DNA from 2 places in the Caballeronia sp. LZ032 genome. Region 2 is predicted to be linked to the other one. Evidence: predicted binding sites of a transcription regulator. Region 2 holds the regulator's gene; the other holds the start of a gene.
What was found. Region 2 encodes FliA, which starts transcription of late flagellar genes. Its sites were predicted from a motif close to CTAAAGTTTNNNNNNNNNNNGCCGNTA; they were not measured.
Positions count from the first base shown of each region.

Region 1 (7,132 bases), 3.0 Mb from region 2:
TCCGGATCGAGCGGCTTCTCGATCCAGCCCGTCGCGCCCGCGCTGCGCGCCGCGTTCTTGAACGGTTCGCCGTCTTCGGTCGTGAGCACCAGGATCGGCGTCGCGCGGTACGCGTGGTTCGCGCGCAAGGCCATGATGAGATCGAGCCCGCTCTTGCCCGGCATGTGATGGTCGGTCAGCACGAGATCGAAGCGCTCGGCGAGCGCGCATTCCAACCCTTCGTCGCCGTCGGACGCGACCGTCACTGCGTAGCCGGCCACCGCCAGCGTCGCCGAGATGATTTGCCGCATCGCGGCCGAGTCATCGATTGCCAGAATGTTCTTGATCATGTTTGTCTCTTGCCGTTGCCGTGTTGACGGTCGAAACGGGTCCGGTCTTGAGGCTGTTTTTGAGGCTGTTTTTGAGGCTGTTTTTGAGGCTGTTCTTTGAGGCCGCTTTATCACGGGCTCATGCGCTCAATGCGCCGCGCTTCTCGCCGCGATGCCTGGAATCAGTTGCCCGAGCGTCGTCGGCGCTCCGTTCGCGTCCGTGCCGTTGTCGAGCGTCGCGCCCGCGCCGCCGTCGTCGCGCAGCATCGCCAGTTCCGTCTTGCGATTGAGCACGATGACGCTGATGCGCCGGTTCTCCGGATCGAACGGATCCTTCTTGTTCAGGTTTTGCGTGGACGCGAGACCCAGCACGCGCATCACCTTGACTTCGTCCATGCCGCCCGCGACCAGCTCGCGACGCGATGCGTTCGCGCGATCCGCCGACAGCTCCCAGTTGCTGTAGCCCTTCTCGCCGCCGGCGTATTTCACGGCGTCGGTGTGGCCCTGCACGACGATGCGGTTCGGCACGTCGTTCAGCGTCCGGCCGATCTCGCGCAGGATGTCGCGCATGTAGGGCTGCACGGCGTTGCTGGAGAGCGCGAACATCGGGCGCTTCTGCGTATCGACGATCTCGATGCGCAAGCCCTGCTGCGTCGCTTCGATGCGGATCTGCTGCTTGAACTGGCGCAAGGTCGGATTGGCTTCGATGGCGGCCATCAGCTTGACCTGCAGATCGTGCAGGCGCGCCTGCTCGCGGCGTTCGAGCTCGCCCTGCGCGGCCTTGAGGAGTTCTTCGTCGGTCGTGGATGATGCGCGCTGCGCGAGCCGCGTGCTGCCTTCCGAGCGGCGCGCGGCGCCCGGCTCTTCGCTGGAGATGTCGCGGCCGCCGCCCATCAGGATGCTGTTGTCCATGCCGACGGTCTTGCCGCCGACCATCGCCGCCTTGAGCGGCATGTTGAAGTATTCGGCGATGCCGCGGCGCTGCACGGGCGAGGTCGAGGAGAGCAGCCACATGAGCAGGAAGAACGCCATCATCGCGGTCATGAAGTCCGCATAGGCGAGTTTCCAGGCGCCGCCGTGATGACCCTTGGCACCCTTGCCGACGACGCGCTTGATGAAGATGGGACGTTCGCTGTCGTTGCTCATGGCTGTGTCCTGACCGAGGGATCGTGCGCGAAGCGAGGCATCACTTCGCCTTGACCCGGCGCACGTGTTCCTCGAGTTCGGCGAACGACGGACGTTCGGTCGAGAACAGCACCTTGCGGCCGAACTCCACCGCGATCGCGGGCGCGTAGCCGTTCAGGCTCGCGAGGATCGTGACCTTGATGCACTGGAACATCTTGGTCTGCTCGGCCACGCGCTGCTCGGCCACGTTGGCGAGCGGCCCGATGAAACCATAGGAAAGGAGAATGCCGAGGAAGGTGCCGACCAGCGCCTGCGCGATCATCTCGCCGAGAATGGCGGGCGGCTGGTCCGCGGAGGCCATGGTGTGCACCACGCCCATGACGGCCGCGACGATGCCGAACGCCGGCATCGCGTCGCCGACCTTGGTCAGCGCGTGCGCGGGGGCTTCGCCCTCGACGTGATGCGTTTCGATTTCCTCGTCCATGAGGCTTTCGATTTCGAACGCATTCATGTTGCCGCTGACCATGAGACGCAGGTAATCGGTCAGGAATTCGACGATGTGGTGATCCGCGAGAATTTGCGGGTACTGGCTGAAGACCGGGCTCTTGGAGGGATCCTCGATGTCGCCCTCGAGCGCCAGCGTGCCTTCCTTGCGGGCCTTCGCGAGCAGCACGTAGAGCAGGCCCATCAGCTCCATGTACATGCCCTTGTTGTACTTCGCGCCCTTGAAGAGCGTCGGGAGGACCTGGATGGTCGCCTTGATGGTCTTGACGTTGTTGCCGAGGATGAACGCGCCGACGCCCGCGCCCACGATCATCAGAATCTCGACGGGCTGCATGAGCGCGCCGAGGTGTCCGCCTTCGATGGCATAGCCGCCGAACACGGACAGCAATGTGACGAGCGCTCCAACAAAAATCAGCACAGTCGAGTCCTCACGTTTTTGATGCGGTAAGACCGCCGTTAGGTGGTTTACGGCACTCGACTGGAAAACTTTGATGGCATGTCCGCGCCGCCGGCAAACGTTGCAATCCGCGCCGCAGAACGGGCCCGGGCGTGTGCGGCGTCAGGCCGCAAGGCTCCGCGCCGGCTCCGCCGCCGCGGCCGCTGCCAGCGTCTTGCGCGTCTTGCCGGCGCGCGACGGCGGCTGGCACAGGCCGCACACGTAGCCCGCGCGCAGTTCGTATGCATGCGCGACGAAACGTCCGCCGCAGCGGGTGCACGCGTTGGTCTGGAGCATGCCGGATTCGAAATAGCGCACCAGGGTCCAGGCGCGCGTGAGCGACAGCACGGGTTCGTCGCCGTAGAGGGCGGCGTGTTCGAGGTAGAGCCGGTAACTTTTCACGATCGCCTGGATCGTGCTCTGCGTGCCGTCGGCGCCGCCGTGTTCATGGATGAAACGATAGATGCCGTGGAACAGCGACGAATGGATGTTCGGCTGCCAGGTCATGAACCAGTCGGTCGAGAACGGCAGCATGCCCTTCGGCGGCGAAGCGCCCTTCAGTTCCTTGTAGAGCTTGATGAGCCGGTCACGCGACAGGGTCGTCTCCGCTTCGAGCAATTGCAGGCGCGCGCCCAGCTCGATCAGTTCGATCGCGAGCGTGATCTCGCGGACTTCCGCCACTACGCTTCTGGTTGCCATCGGCCGTCCGCTTCGTGCGTCAGCCGATCTGCGCGACAGGACTGTCGGCCAGCAGGATCGCCGCATGCGCCTGCGTGAGCGCCGCGCTCTTGTCCTTGTCGGCCAGCGACGAGAGGATGGTGTGGTCGTCGAAGCGGAAACGGCACAGCAGATGGCTCGACGACGCCACTTTCACGGCCTGCGCGAGCGTCAGCGAGGACAGCACCTGCGCCACCTGCTCGGACAGGCCGAGCCGGTACATCGCCGAGACGCGGTCTTCCTGCAGAAGCCGCTGGGCGAGAAGCACATACGACAGATTCACCTCGCGGATTTCCACGAGCGTACTCGTAGCGCTGTTCGTCATTTTTTCCCCGAATCGTTACGTGGCTGGTCAGGCCGGCGGGGGAACGTTTGCTCGGTTCGCTGCAGACGCGACGAAACCGGCCCCGCACGTGTTCTCTTGTGCCAGACGATTGTCGCCGATGCTCGAAGGCGCGGCTGTCGGAGAACGTGTCCGAAGCATCGCAGGATTTCAAGGAGGTTGTGTGTAGGAATTTTTCCTACACGGCGCGGAAACGGGTCGCAACGCACCTGTGGATGCAAGAACCGGATATCGGCAGCGATTCGTCTGACTTAATGGAGGTTTGACAAGTCTAAGCGCCGCGAACGCGTGCCAGTGGCGTCCGAACGTGCGGTTCGGCGCCCGGGAACGCTGCATGCTCAATACTGCCGCGCGGTCATTTTTCCAGATGTGTGATTCGTCTACATTGCTGACAACACTGCAATTTCTGACTTCGTAACAGCGATTGTTTCGCGCTGTAACAACGATAAGCGATTGAAAAATGACGTGAAATGCCGCTCTCGATCCCGATAATGAGCAGTAAGGGATAACCCGGTCGCGATGTAATCTTCATCTCCGGGCCGATCTCGGGCGGCGTCTTACCTGCGCGGCCCGCCCGAAATGGCATGTGTTGAGCGCTCGACCGGAGCGTGACTGCGATGCCTTAAATGACGCCTTCACCGGCATGGGACCCGAGCCTGACGCGAAAGCGCCCGCTCTGCCCGAAACAGGAGAGTCACGTTATGCGAATCGCACAAATTGCACCGTTGCACGAAGCAGTTCCCCCGAAGTTCTACGGCGGCACTGAGCGGGTAGTGTCGTACCTGACCGACGCACTCGTCGATCTGGGCCACGACGTCACCTTGTTCGCCAGCGGCGATTCGCAAACCAAGGCGACCCTGGAAGCCGCATGGCCGCGCGCCCTGCGTCTGGATCCGACAATCCGCGACGCTCTCGCGCCGCACATGCTGCTGCTCGAAACCGTCCGCCGCCGCGCGCACGAGTTCGACGTGCTGCATTTCCACCTTGATTACATGCCGTTCCCGCTGTTCACGCAGTTGGACACGCCGTTCGTGACGACGCTGCACGGCCGTCTCGACCTGCCAGAACTGCAGCCGATCTTCAACACGTTCACGAAGGCGAACGTGATTTCAATCTCCGACAACCAGCGCGGACCGTTGCCGCAGGCCAACTGGCTGAACACGGTGTATCACGGTCTGCCGAATGAACTGCTGACGCCGCAAACGAGCAAGAAGCCGGAATACCTGGCGTTCCTCGGCCGTATTTGCCCGGAAAAGCGTGCTGATCTGGCCATCAAGATCGCGGCGCAAAGCGGCCTGCCGCTGAAGATCGCCGCCAAGGTGGACAAGGTCGACCAGGAGTATTTCAAGACCACGATCGAGCCGCTGCTGTCGCATGCGGACGTCGAGTTCATCGGTGAGATCAACGAAGCGCAGAAGCCGGATTTCCTGTCGGGCGCCAAGGCCCTGCTGTTTCCGATCGACTGGAACGAGCCGTTTGGCCTGGTGATGATCGAATCGATGGCTTGCGGCACGCCGGTGATCGCGTTCAATCGCGGTTCGGTGCCCGAGGTGATCGACCATGGCGTGACCGGCTTCATCTGCGAGGACGTGCAAGGTGCCGTGGGCGCGTTGCAGCGTCTGGACGAACTCTCGCGCACCGAGATTCGCGCGCAGTTCGAACGCCGCTTCAGCGCGCAGACGATGGCGCAGAATTACGTCGACAGCTACACCGCCATGCTTCAGGCCGCGAAGCGTCCGGTGCTGCGCCAGGTTGCCGTCGGCTAAGCAGCCTTCCCACGCATGCGGTCTTCGATGACCGCAACGAGAACCGCCCTTCGGGGCGGTTTTTTTTCGTCTCAGGCTTGCGAAGGGGGCCGTAACCGAACAATCCTAAAATTCTTCCAGACGTGGTGAATTCGCCGATTTATCAAACAAATTTGACAATTTGCAAAATAAAGCGCGCTTAAACTGCGCTCGATGCGCTCATTCAGTGCTCTTTTCGAAACAGCGGCAATCACATTTCACGAAGGCGGAAACATGAATTTATCGAAACGTCTTGGGGCCGAAATCTTCGGTACGTTCTGGCTGATCCTGGGCGGCTGTGGAAGCGCCGTGCTTGCCGCTGCCTTTCCCGAGCTCGGGATCGGGTTCGCGGGGGTTGCGCTGGCATTCGGCCTCACCGTGCTGACCATGGCGTATGCCATCGGTCACGTGTCGGGCTGCCATCTGAATCCGGCCGTGAGCATCGGCCTGGCCACCGCGGGGCGCTTCCCCGTGCGCGATCTCGTGCCGTATATCGTTGCCCAGGTGATCGGCGCGACGTTGGGGGCGTGGGTGCTCTACCTGATCGCCATCGGCAGCCCGAGTTTCGATTTCTCGCTGAGCGGCTTCGCCGCCAATGGCTTTGGCGAGCACTCGCCGGGACATTTCACGATGATCGCCGCGCTGATCTGCGAAATCGCCATGACCTTCTTCTTTGTCTTCGTGATCCTCGGCGCCACCGACGACCGGGCGCCCAAAGGCTTCGCGCCGCTTGCCATCGGCCTGTGCCTGACGCTCATTCACCTGATCTCGATCCCGGTGACCAATACGTCGGTCAATCCCGCGCGTTCGACCAGCCAGGCGTTCTTCGTCGGCGGCTGGGCGCTGGATCAGCTGTGGCTGTTCTGGATTGCGCCCATCGTCGGCGCGATCATCGCAGGGCTCGTGTATCCCTCGCTTACGCGTCAGGCATTCCGCCAGGAGCCTTCCGAGGTCCGCAGCAACCCGAAAACGGTGGGTTTTCCGCTCGCGGAGACTGCTCGTGAAGCCGATTAAGGCTGAGCGACACGCTCTTCGAAGACTCGAACGATTAAACCGGCGCGACAAATGTAATGCCGAATTACGAAGCATGCTTATGATTTGCCGCGGCGTTAAATATCTGCTGCAGATCACATCCGTGTGAGGCCCATCTGACGGGCCTCACACGCCTACTCTCCGAATCGGAGCGTTTCATTTTCTCCTTACTTCGTCCTTGCAACCGGTAACAAGTCGTCGAAGCGTGTAAGACGCTGCGCCCGTACATTGGACTCATGCGACATACACGTCGCCTTCAAGGAGAAACACAATGAAGCGCATCGTCACTCACATGCTCGTCGCCGCCGGTCTTGCCTTGGGTGCAGTCGGCGCCGCTCAGGCTCACAGCGATCTGCACATCGGCGTGTCGCTCGGCGCGCCCGCTTATGTGGCCCCGGCTCCCGTCTATGTCCGCCCGGCTGCGCCGGCGTACCGCGCGCCGTACTACCGTCATGAAGCACCGCGCTGGCACGACGGCCGTGATCAAGGTCACTGGAATCGCACCGGCTGGGATCATCGCGGCTATGGCAACAACTGGGGACATCGCGGCTAAGCACGCGGATGCCCCACTCGCGGGAGACCACTCAAGCGCGACGGGCGGCTGGACCACACCAGCCGCCCGTCTTGCATTTCGCCGGGTCCGGCGCTCAGTCCTGCGGGTAACCCGGCGAGGCCAGCTCGTCATGAACCCCGAACAGCTTGCGCAACTGATGCGCAACCCCCGCCTCGAAATTGTTGCCGATGCGCGGCACATCGGGCAGCCGCTTGATAAGGTCCGGATTGGCGTTGTTCATCATGAACGGATGCCCTGCGGTTTCGAGAAGATCGATGTCGTTCATGTTGTCGCCGAAAGCAACGCACTGCGACGGATCGACGTCGAGCC
Region 1 covers NZ_JARUXP010000001.1:131,071-138,202, reverse strand. Annotated here, with positions in the region: gene QCE69_RS00635 (response regulator) at 1-329, opposite strand, end outside; gene motB (flagellar motor protein MotB) at 456-1,454, opposite strand; gene motA (flagellar motor stator protein MotA) at 1,495-2,355, opposite strand; gene flhC (flagellar transcriptional regulator FlhC) at 2,497-3,072, opposite strand; gene flhD (flagellar transcriptional regulator FlhD) at 3,092-3,415, opposite strand; gene QCE69_RS00610 (glycosyltransferase family 4 protein) at 4,135-5,199, shown strand; gene aqpZ (aquaporin Z) at 5,452-6,231, shown strand; gene QCE69_RS00600 (hypothetical protein) at 6,521-6,802, shown strand; gene QCE69_RS00595 (Cof-type HAD-IIB family hydrolase) at 6,897-7,132, opposite strand, start outside.
Region 1: a site for FliA is predicted at 2,403-2,429, ahead of motA (flagellar motor stator protein MotA). Genes of this name have one in related genera too.

Region 2 (7,132 bases):
GCGATTACGCGATTCTCTATCGCGGCAACTTCCAGGCGCGCATCTTCGAACAGGTGCTGCGCCGTGAACGCATTCCGTATGTGCTGTCGGGCGGGCAATCGTTCTTCGACAAGGCCGAGATCAAGGATCTGATCGCGTATCTGCGGCTGATCGCGAATCCCGACGACGATCCCGCGTTCATCCGCGCGATCACGACGCCGCGCCGGGGCGTCGGCAACACGACGCTCGAAGCGCTCGGGGCGTTCGCGGGCGCGGCGAAGGTGTCGCTGTTCGAGGCCGTGTTCATGGGCGGCATCGAGGCGCGTCTGTCGGCGCGGCAGGTCGAGCCGCTGCGCACGTTCTGCGAGTGGATTCGCCGGCTGTCCGACCGCGCCGCGCGCGATCCGGCCAGCGAAGTCCTCGATGACATGATGGAGGCCATTCACTACGAGGCGTATCTCTACGATGCCTACGATGAACGGCAGGCGCAGTCGAAGTGGCAGAACGTGCTCGAGTTCCTCGAATGGCTGAAGCGCAAGGGCACCAAGCCCGAAGCCGCGCCGGGCACGGAGCAGACCGGCTTCGACACCGCCGACGGTCTCGCCGACGAAGGCAAGAACCTGCTCGGACTGATCCAGACCGTCGCGCTGATGTCGATGCTCGAAGGCAAGGAAGAGGATCCGGATGCGGTGCGCCTGTCGACGGTGCATGCGTCGAAGGGGCTGGAGTATCCGCACGTGTTCCTGGTGGGTGTCGAGGAAGGCATCATGCCGCATCGCGGCGGCTCGGACGAAGACACGCCCGTCGATGATGCGCGCATCGAGGAAGAACGCCGTTTGATGTATGTCGCGATCACGCGGGCGCAGCGCAGCCTGCATCTGAACTGGTGCAAGAAACGCAAGCGGGCGCGGGAGACGGTGGTGTGCGAACCGTCGCGCTTCATTCCCGAGATGCTGCTCGACGACGCGCCGCCGCCGACTGCCGATGAAGCGCCGCTGTCGCCGAAGGACCGGATGGCGATGCTCAAGGCGATGCTGCAGAAGAGCTGATCGCCGCTGTCGGGTTCATTCAGTGCATTCGAAAAAAACCCTGCGACACTCGCGTGCGCAGGGTTCTTTGCTTTGCGGCCTGGCCTCTTACTTCGACGCGTTCACCATGTAGTCGACGGCGGCCTTGACATCGGCGTCCGGCGCATTCGATCCGCCCTTCGGCGGCATCGCGCCCTTGCCGTGCAGCGCGTAGTTGTAGACGGTGTCCATCGGCTCTTTCAGACGCGGCGCCCAGGCAGCCTTGTCGCCGAACTTCGGGGCGCCGAGCACGCCGGCCGCGTGACACGCCTGGCAGACCTGCTCGTAGAGCGCCTTGCCGGCTTGCGCGGCGTCGGCGCTTTGGGCGCCCGCGGCCGGAGCCGGCGCGGCCTGCGGTACCGACGCCAACGCGGCGACGGCGGCTGCGGCTTGTGCGTTGTCGTTGGAACTCGCGGCCGCCGGTGCGGAAGCAGCGCCGGCTGCGCTTGCCGCGGCGCCCGGCGCCGGTTGCGCGGGTTCCGCGAACTTGGCGCCGCCGTTGTTCGCCATGTAGACGACAGCGCGCGCGATTTCGAAGTCGCTGTAGTCGTCGGGATTCGTGCCGCCGCGGGCGGGCATCGCGCCCTTGCCGTTGAGCGCGTTGTGCAGCAGGGTGTCGTAGCCTTCGCTGATGCGCGGCGCCCACGCGCCGGCATCGCCGAACTTGGGCGCGCCGGCGGTGCCGGCGGCGTGACAGGCGGAGCAGACGGCCTTGAAGACTTCCTCGCCGGTTTTGTAGACGCGCGGGGCATTGGCGTCGCGGACATCGACCTGGGCGGCGGGCGCGATGCGCTCCTTCACGGAGGCTTCGATATCGGTGCCTGCGCCGGTGCGCGTCGAGTTGTTCACATAGACGGCGAGCAGAATGATGATGGCGACTGGAATGCCGAATCCCGCAATGATCGCGACGATGAGTTGACCGGGCGTCTTGATCGGGGCTCCGTGGGGTGCTTCGCTCATGCTTGTCTCGTCTCCCGTTTTTTGGTGTGAGTCGGTTCAGTGACAGCGTGACAGCTACCGCATGCATTGCCTTGGCGCTCAGACCGTGCGCCGAGACAAGCCGTGGGGAAAGGCTCGGTCGATTATAGACGGAACGTTTGGACGGCGGCACAGGGCAGCAGCACGACCGGACGGGCGTTTACCCGAATCGTGTGATGCTTGCGGCGCACGCGGGCATCGAGTTTGCAGCGCCGCGCGATGGACGGAGTCATGGAAAACAGGTATCCTCTCGGATTCGCGTGGGCCTTGCAGCTGGCTTTCTTTGAGCCGCTTGCCTTGTTACCTTGTCAAATAAGCAGCCCACCGCCGATGCGCCCGTAGCTCAATGGATAGAGTACTGCCCTCCGAAGGCAGGGGTTGCTGGTTCGATCCCAGCCGGGCGCGCCAATCTCAAGACCCCCGCTACACCCCACCCGTCGTCCCCCACCCGAACTCCAGTTCCGCCAGCCATCTCCGGTAAGCCACCGACATCCGGTCGCACTTCTGATGCAACTCCGCATCGAGTTCCAGCGGCAAGCGCTTCGGCCATTGCGATTCGACGATCGGCGTGTCCTGCAGCAGGATCTCCATATTGAAGTCATAAAGCTCCCGATCGCTGTGCGTCGAGTCGTCTTCATGAACGGAGACGAGCCACGCCCGCGTTTCCGTCTCCGACACCGGCGACGCCACCAGCATGATGTGCAGCGCGCCCTGCCCGCCGGCGGCCATCTTCGTGAGGCTCGCAATCAACGGCCGCCTGACGCGATACACATAGTCGATCATCGCGCCGTCGTCCTGCCCCGGCATGCCGGCTGGTTGCCAGTAACGGCACTGCCGCGCTTCGAGACCGCCATCGACGGGAACGACTTCGTAATCGGGCACCTCGGTATGAGCCTGCTCGCCCAGAATCCCCGCGTGCACGAAAGAGAAATGGGCCATGTCGAGAAAATTCTCGACCACTCTCGGCGCCGATGACCTCACCGTCTGCGGTGCGAGATTGATGCGACGCCCGCCGGGCACATCGGCATCCGGATAAAAATCGAGCGCATACGCGGGCTCGCCGAAACACATCCAGACCACGCCGTACTTTTCGTCGCTGACAAAGGTCGTCGCGCAGGCGCGTTTCGGCGGACGCAGTGCGGGATTCGACGGGATATGCAGACACTGCCCCTCGATGTCATACCGCCAGCCGTGATAGGGACACGTGATCCAGTCGCGCGATACCGATCCGAGCGACAGTTGCGCCCCGCGATGCGGACAGTAGTCGCGCCACACATGCGCCGCGCCGAGACTGTCCCGCCACACGACGATGCGCTCATCCGCGACGATGAATCCTCGCGCCCCGCCCTCCGGCACGTCCTCACTGTTGCAGACCGCCAGCCATTCGCCTTGCAGGGAAGAAGCGTTGTTGTGCATTGTCATCAGCCGTAAGCAGGAAGACCGGGAAGAGTCAAAGAGTCCGCATTCGCCCCAACCGATCCTGCAGCGAGATCGCAAAAAGTAGCAGAATAGCGGGTCGCGCGACGGTGCAACCCGATGCACACCTTCACAGCGCCTCCCGCGACCGGGCCGCACATACGAGACAGCAGCACACCATAACAGCAAGAAATCACCAGCCAGGGGTTCATATGGAGCAGGCGCATCAACCGGCACGCCGGATCCAGGCTTTCATCGGGTCCGGGCACCGGAGTCCCGAACGGGAGCAGGCCACGCTTCGTGTCTGGATGGGAACAGCGGTGCTGCTCGCGTATGGCCTCTTCGCTTTGTGGCGCCCGTCGCACGATGCGTCGATGGTCGTGCGGCTCGTCGCCCTCTATGTGTCTTACGGCGCCCTGACGCTATTGGTCGTGAGCCGCGCGAGCGCCATGTCCGGAACGCGCCTGACGCTCACGACCATCGCCGATCAGGCCTTGCTCGGACTCGCGCTCGCGGCTGGCGGCGCCAGCGCGCTGCCGCTCATCTGGGTGATGTTCTGGTTCCTGATCGGCTCGGGATGCCGGTATGGCAAGCGCACGCTCGCGGTGTCCTGTACGACGGCGCTCATCGTGGTGATCGCGCTCGGCCTCGGGCAACCTTGGTGGCATGCCAACCTGCCGGCCGCGATCGGCCTGGGATTGAGCGTGCTGGGGGCTTCGGTGTATCTGAGCGTGCTCGTCGACCGGCTCGGCAAGCTCAATCTGGATCTCGCGCGCCAGGCGTCCACCGATCCGCTCACCGGCCTCTCGAATCGCTATGCGCTGGAGAAGATCGTCAATCGGGCGATGGCCGCGCCACCAACCAGCCAGGACGGCCACGACGCCGATGACGCCACCGCCCTGCTGCTGATCGACCTCGACGGTTTCAAGGAAGTGAACGACACCTACGGACACGCCGTCGGCGATGTGCTGCTGCAATCGTTCGCGCATCAACTCGAGGCGCGCCTGCGCAGGACCGATACCATCGCCCGGCTCGGCGGCGACGAATTCGTCGTGCTCGCGCATCAGGTGCGGGACCGCTCGGCGGTGCTCGCCGTGGCCGACAGCATCCACTCGGCGCTCGCCGCCATCACGTCGGTGCAGGAGCGGGCGGTATCGGTATCGGCGAGCATCGGCGCCTGCCTGCTGTCCGGCGCGACGATCGCGCGCCCGTCCGACATGAACACCGTGCTGCGCGCCGCCGACCGCGCCATGTATCGCGCCAAGAGTCTGGGCGCCGGCAAGACCGTGTTCGCCGAAACCCACGATTTCGAAACCAGCTAAACAAATGGCCCGCATCGCTGCGGGCCATTCGTCTCATGCGTCACGCGTCGAGCGTCAGACTTACGCCTCGGCGCCGGTCCACGCCTGCTCGCGCAGCTTCGTGCGCAGACGCGCCACGGCCTGGCTGTGCAGCTGGCACACGCGCGACTCGCTCACTTCCATCACCGCGCCAATCTCGCGCAGGTTCAGGCCGCGCTCGTAGTACAGGCTCATCAGCAGCTTCTCGCGTTCCGGCAGCCGGTCGATGGCTTCGATCAGCGCGCCGCGCAGGCTGTCGTCCATCAGCGCGGACAGCGGATCCGAACGGTCGACGCAATAGCGGTCGAGGAACGGCTCGTCATCGGCGGAACGGTCGAAGTCTTCGTAATAGATCAGCTGCGCGCCGTGCAGGTCCTGCAGCATCGACTGATACTCGTCGAGCGGCATCTTCATGTGTTCGGCAATCTCCGTCTCGCTGGCGGACCGGCCGAGGTTCTGCTCGACCTTGTGTACCGCCGATTCCACTTCGCGCGACGTCTTGCGCATGCTGCGCGGCAGCCAGTCGTTGGCGCGCAGCTCGTCGAGCATCGCGCCGCGAATCCGCTGGCTCGCATACGTCTCGAACTGCGCGCCCTGGTCTTCCTTGTAGCGGCCGGCCGCGTCCAGCAAGCCGATCATGCCGGCCTGGATGAGATCGTCGAGATCGACGCTCGCCGGCATCTTGGCGACGAGCTGAAGCCCCAGCCGGCGAACGAGCGGTGCATATTTCGTCAGCGTTTCGGACTGTGAGAGTTTGCCTTGGGCGTTATACATCTTGGTCACCTATCTTGATCACATCGACGCCGTGCTGCTCATGGCCATTTCGTGAAGCGCGGCCGCACGATGCGCCGTCTCCCGTCCGCCCTGCTCAGAGTCGCCAACCGGAATTCGCGCGTCCGCCTGGCCGTCCGCCGCACGCGCATACGGCGCGGGGCGCATCGGCCAGTGCAGGAGCTCCGCCGCAATCGCGCGGTAGTCTCGTGCCGCGGCCGTGGCCGGGAACGCTTCGACAGCGCAGCGTGAGAGTTCCTTTGCCCGAGCGACGCGCGCATCCTCGGACACATATCCCGCCTGCACCAGCGACACAGCCAGATACCGGCTTGCGACGCCCGACAGGTTGTCGAACGCGACCGCCGCATCGGCCGGGTTCTGCACGTGATTGATCAGCACGCGGAACTGGCCGATCGCATGGGCGTAGTGCAGACGCTTCATGCACGCATACGCCTCGGTGATCGCCGACGCGGCCACCCGCGTCACGACGAGAAAGTCATGCGCCTGCGCCGCGAGCGACGAGAGCGCGCCATACCGGTCCAACTGCGCGTCGATCAGCACGATGTCCGCCGGACCGTCCAGCAACGCACGGCATTGCGCGGCGTCATGGCTGATGCGTTCATCACGCGGCGCCGCGAGTAGCGAAAAACCGAACGGCGTGCGCCCGGCGGCCTCCGCGAGCGTGCTGCGGCCCGTCATCACCGCAGCAGCCGCGCCTGCATCCTCGATGCCGGTGAGCCGGCTGGCCGACGCCGCGTTGCGGTGCTCGTCGATCACAAGCACATCCTTGCCATGTACCGACAGCGCCGCGCCGAGATTCACCACCGTCGACGTGCAACCGATTCCCGCCGGGCCGCCCACGACCGCCACCACACGCGAGCCGGCTCGCGTGAGGAGCCGTCGCAGACCTTCTGCCTGGTCGAGCACGAACTTATCCAAAGTGCACCCCATGCATGTCGGTCGAGGCACGCGCGGACAGCGCGGAGAGCAGCGCGGGGACTTCTTCTTCGTTCGGCACGAACGGCGAGCCGTCGCGCGGAATGCAGAACGCGCTCTTGATGAGAAAACGCTTGGTTGCGACGTACAGGTTCTCCGGCACCTTCTGCCCGGTCGAGACGTAATGCACCGGCAGCTTGTAGCGGATCACCGTGTCGAGCACGCCGCCGAGATTGGTGGCTTCATCGAGCTTGGTCAGGATGCAGCCCGCGAGCGGCGGCTGGTCCGGCGCGCTCTTGTAGGCCTGCACGACTTCGTTCAGCGTGTCGCCGTGGCTCGTCGCGTTGAGCAGCAGGATGCGCTGCACCGGATGGCCCGCGCCGCACAGCATCGCAATCTGGTCGGAGACCATGCGGTCGCGCTGGCTCATGCCGATCGTGTCGATCAGCACGATATGTTTGTTACGCAGTTCGGACAGCGCCAGTTGCAGGTCGGCGCCGTCCTTCACCGCGTGCACCGACACGCCCAGGATCTTGCCGAAGATGCGCAATTGCTCGTGCGCGCCGATCCGGTAGCTGTCGGTCGTGAGCAGCGCGACCTTGCTGGCGCCGAAGCGCATCACGCAGCGCGCCGCGAGCTTCGCCG
Region 2 covers NZ_JARUXP010000001.1:3,121,632-3,128,763, forward strand. Annotated here, with positions in the region: gene QCE69_RS14670 (UvrD-helicase domain-containing protein) at 1-1,028, shown strand, start outside; gene QCE69_RS14675 (c-type cytochrome) at 1,116-2,006, opposite strand; tRNA gene QCE69_RS14680 (tRNA-Arg) at 2,357-2,432, shown strand; gene QCE69_RS14685 (aromatic ring-hydroxylating dioxygenase subunit alpha) at 2,448-3,440, opposite strand; gene QCE69_RS14690 (GGDEF domain-containing protein) at 3,749-4,762, shown strand; gene QCE69_RS14695 (RNA polymerase sigma factor FliA) at 4,823-5,554, opposite strand; gene QCE69_RS14700 (MinD/ParA family protein) at 5,573-6,490, opposite strand; gene flhF (flagellar biosynthesis protein FlhF) at 6,483-7,132, opposite strand, start outside.